Regions from separate parts of the Pseudoalteromonas sp. NFXS53 genome, predicted to be linked through region 1. Evidence: predicted binding sites of a transcription regulator. Region 1 holds the regulator's gene; the other holds the start of a gene.

Evidence for each region. The regulator sigma-54, encoded in region 1, starts transcription at its own class of promoters, with help from an activator protein. The targets are predictions, from matches to a motif close to GTTGGCACGNNNNTNGNNT.
Region 2: a site for sigma-54 is predicted at 1,037-1,055, ahead of glnA (glutamate--ammonia ligase). Genes of this name have one in related genera too.

What each region holds. Positions count from the first base shown of each region.
Region 1 covers NZ_JBWVBR010000015.1:19,142-21,352, reverse strand. Annotated here, with positions in the region: gene lptB (LPS export ABC transporter ATP-binding protein) at 1-350, shown strand, start outside; gene AC1HJP_RS15325 (RNA polymerase factor sigma-54) at 398-1,918, shown strand; gene hpf (ribosome hibernation promoting factor) at 1,947-2,211, shown strand, end outside.
Region 2 covers NZ_JBWVBR010000032.1:11,759-13,969, forward strand. Annotated here, with positions in the region: gene typA (translational GTPase TypA) at 1-555, opposite strand, end outside; gene glnA (glutamate--ammonia ligase) at 1,122-2,211, shown strand, end outside.

The DNA of each region.
Region 1 (2,211 bases):
ATATTCAACATATTCGGGACAGTCAGGGCATGGCTTTATCAGGTGGTGAGCGTCGCCGAGTTGAAATTGCTCGCGCTTTAGCCGCAAACCCTAAATTTATTCTTTTAGATGAGCCTTTTGCTGGCGTTGATCCGATTTCGGTGTTAGATATAAAGAAAATTGTTGAGCATTTAAAAAACCGCGGCATTGGTGTCCTCATTACAGATCACAATGTAAGAGAAACCCTTGATGTTTGTGAGAAAGCTTATATTGTTTCACATGGTGAATTAATCGCGTCAGGTACGCCTGAATCAGTTTTAGCTGATCAAACCGTAAGAGACGTCTACCTAGGTGAACAATTCCGTCTATAGTTAAAGCAAGACATAATCCAAATAACAAAAAGGATTGTTAGAAATACATGAGGCAATCGCTACAGCTGCGCATGGGGCAGCAACTAACCATGACACCACAATTGCAACAAGCAATTCGCTTACTGCAATTGAGCACACTAGATCTACAGCAAGAGATCCAAGAAGCGCTGGATAGCAACCCTTTACTCGAAGTAGATGAATCGGAATTAGAGCCAAGTGCTGATGGCAATGATTCAGACAAAGCGACCAAAGATGCTGATTCTATCGAGCAACTCTCTAATTCTGCTGATGATGGTCACGGTGATGAACCGACCAGCGATTACGAACTCGATAGCGATGCCGCACTGAGTAAAGACACTGTCAGTGACGATCTCGCTATGGATGTGACATGGGACGAGTACATGAGTGCAGCACCGAGCACCAGTAGCGGCCCAATGCCTGAAGACGAAACTGTTTATCAGGGGGAGACCACTGAAACATTACACGAATATTTAATGTGGCAATTAGAACTCACGCCATTCAGCCCAACCGATAAAGCCATTGCCGTTGCCATTGTTGAAGCCGTTGATGATGCAGGTTTGCTTACTGTTAGTACCGAAGAACTCCTAGAAAGCATTAATGAAGGTAATGACGAAGAGCTAATTGAACTTGACGAAGTTGAGGCTGTATTAAAGCGTATTCAACTCTTTGATCCTGTAGGTATTGCAGCTCGCTCATTACAAGAATGCTTATGTATTCAACTCAACCAGTTTGATGCTGATACGCCTTTCATTGCTGAAACAAAAATGGTGTTAAGCGAGCATATTGATCTACTGGCCAGCCGTGATTACCGCACTATCATGAAAAAGACCAAGCTCAAAGAGCCTGAGTTAAAAGAAGTGATGACACTAATCCACAGCCTTAATCCTAAACCTGCTGCCAGTATTATTCGTGAAGAATCTGAGTATGTTATTCCTGATGTGTCAGTGAAAAAGGTAAAAGGTCGCTGGGTTGTTGAGCTTAATCCAGAATGTATGCCTAAAATAAGGGTTAATGATCATTACGCAGCAATGTCACGCTCAGTAAAATCAAGCACTGACAGCCAATTCATTCGCTCTCACCTACAAGAAGCTAAATGGTTTATTAAGAGCTTAGAAAGCCGTAATGACACTTTAATGAAAGTTACTAATTGCATTGTGCAACAACAACAGGCATTCTTTGAACATGGACCTGAGGCAATGAAGCCTATGGTTTTGAATGATGTTGCTGAGATGGTCGAGATGCACGAGTCTACCATTTCTCGTGTCACCACTCAGAAATACATGCATACACCCCGTGGCATTTTTGAGCTGAAGTACTTCTTCTCAAGCCACGTAAGCACTGAAAACGGAGGTGAATGCTCATCGACTGCGATTAGAGCATTGATCAAAAAGCTAATTGCTGCAGAAAATACTGCTAAGCCATTGAGCGACAGCAAAATTGCAGATATATTGGCAGAACAGGGAATCAAAGTGGCACGTCGTACAATTGCAAAATACCGCGAGTCACTCTCTATTCCACCGTCAAATCAGCGTAAGAGCTTGATTTAAGACGTAAACCAAGAGAAGGAAAATGCTTATGCAACTAAATTTAACTGGTCGTCACGTAGAAATCACAGATTCATTAAGAGACTATGTAAACACGAAGTTTGCAAAGCTAGAAAGGCATTTTGATCACATAAACAACGTTCACGTGATCTTAGATGTTGAGAAGCTGGTACAAAAAGCAGAAGCTACCGTTCATTTAAATGGCGGTGAAATTTTCGCTTCAGATGAACACTCTGATATGTACGCAGCTATTGATAAACTCGTTGATAAACTCGATCGCCAAGTTATCAAACATA
Region 2 (2,211 bases), on a different contig from region 1:
TTGCATGTTGTCTGAAGGCTCGTCTAGGTCAAGCGTTGCCCAACCGTTAATTGCTGAAGCGTAGATAACTTGGAAATCAAGCTGCTCGTCAGTTGCACCTAGGTTATCGAATAGATCGAATACTTGATCCATTACCCAATCAGGGCGTGCGCCTGGCTTGTCGATTTTGTTGATTACTACGATTGGCTTAAGACCAAGTGCGAATGCTTTTTGCGTTACGAAACGCGTTTGCGGCATTGGACCTTCTTGCGCGTCAACAAGTAGTAATACTGAGTCAACCATTGAAAGAACACGTTCTACTTCACCACCGAAGTCAGCGTGTCCCGGAGTGTCTACGATGTTGATGTGGTAATCGTTCCACTCAATCGCGGTGTTTTTAGCTAGGATGGTAATACCACGCTCTTTTTCGATGTCGTTGGAATCCATCACCCGTTCTTCATTACCGCCACGTGTTTCTAACGTGCCCGATTGCTCTAGTAGCTTGTCTACTAGGGTCGTTTTACCGTGGTCAACGTGCGCGATAATCGCGATATTACGTAATTTTTCAATGCTCATGTTTATAACTCAGATAATTACTCGAAAGAGTGGGTTAATCCTATACACCAAATCGTGTAGCACAGCCCAAAATAGGCCGCTAGAATTTAAAAGGGGCGTATTATCCCCTAATAACGCCATAGATGAAAGTTTATGCAGCATTATTTTTTCAACTGACGTCACTATTCGACGAATAAAGGGTCAATTCAGTATAGAAGCTGAAATAAACCACGCCATAAAAGCGTCCGCTTTAATACAATAATCTCAACAAAATACCTTTTATAAATGTGATTTAAATGACAATACAGCCATCCTGCTGCTAATACAGCATGGAAATGAAATTAAAGCGTATATTTTTGCAACTAAAAACTGGGCAAAAAAGCATCATGCACTATACTGGAGCTGCACCACGAGCGTGCATTTGCGGATCATGTTGGTGCACCACCAAGGTGCAACACAAATTAAAAAACACAAAAAACCTTTAAATTCATTTAGATAAAAAACTGGCACAATACCCGCTTATAGCTGCGCAGTAATAACGAAAGTTATAGCAAAATAACTAACCCAACGAGTTTTGGAGGACACACATGTCTCATACAGTTTTACAATTTATCAAGGAAAACGACGTTAAGTTTGTTGACCTACGTTTCACTGACACTAAAGGTAAAGAACAACACGTTTCTATTCCTCATCACCAAGCTGACGAAGATTTCTTTGAAGATGGTAAAATGTTTGATGGTTCTTCAATCGCTGGTTGGAAAGGCATCAACGAATCAGACATGGTACTTATGCCAGATGCTGATTCTGCAAAATTAGACCCATTTGCAGAAGAAACAACACTAATCGTACGTTGTGATGTTGTTGAGCCATCAACACTTCAAGGTTACGAGCGTGACCCTCGCTCTGTTGCTAAGCGTGCAGAAGAATACATGCGTTCAACTGGTATCGCAGACACTGTTTTATTTGGTCCAGAGCCTGAGTTCTTCCTATTTGACGATGTTAAGTACAAGACTGACATGTCTGGTTCTATGTACAAAATTGATGCTCAAGAAGCTTCATGGAACTCTGACAAAGATTACGAAGGCGGTAACACGGGTCACCGTCCAGGCGTAAAAGGCGGTTACTTCCCAGTAGCACCAGTTGACTCTTCACAAGATTGGCGTTCTGCAACATGTTTAGTTCTAGAAGAGCTAGGTCAAGTTGTTGAAGCGCACCACCACGAAGTAGCTACAGCAGGTCAAAACGAAATCGCAACTCGCTTCAATACAATGGTATTGAAAGCAGACGAAATTCAAGAAATGAAATACGTTATCCACAACATGGCGCACCTTTATGGTAAAACGGCAACATTCATGCCTAAGCCAATCGTAGGTGATAACGGTTCAGGCATGCACTGTCACCAATCACTAGGTAAAGATGGCCAGAACATCTTCGCTGGTGACAAGTACGGCGGCCTTTCTGAAGAAGCACTATACTACATCGGTGGTATTATCAAGCACGCTAAAGCAATCAACGCATTCGCTAACGCGTCTACTAACTCTTACAAGCGTTTAGTACCAGGCTTCGAAGCACCAGTAATGCTTGCATACTCTGCACGTAACCGCTCTGCATCAATCCGTATTCCAGTTGTTCCTTCTGAGAAAGCACGTCGTATCGAAGTACGTTTCCCAGACCCAA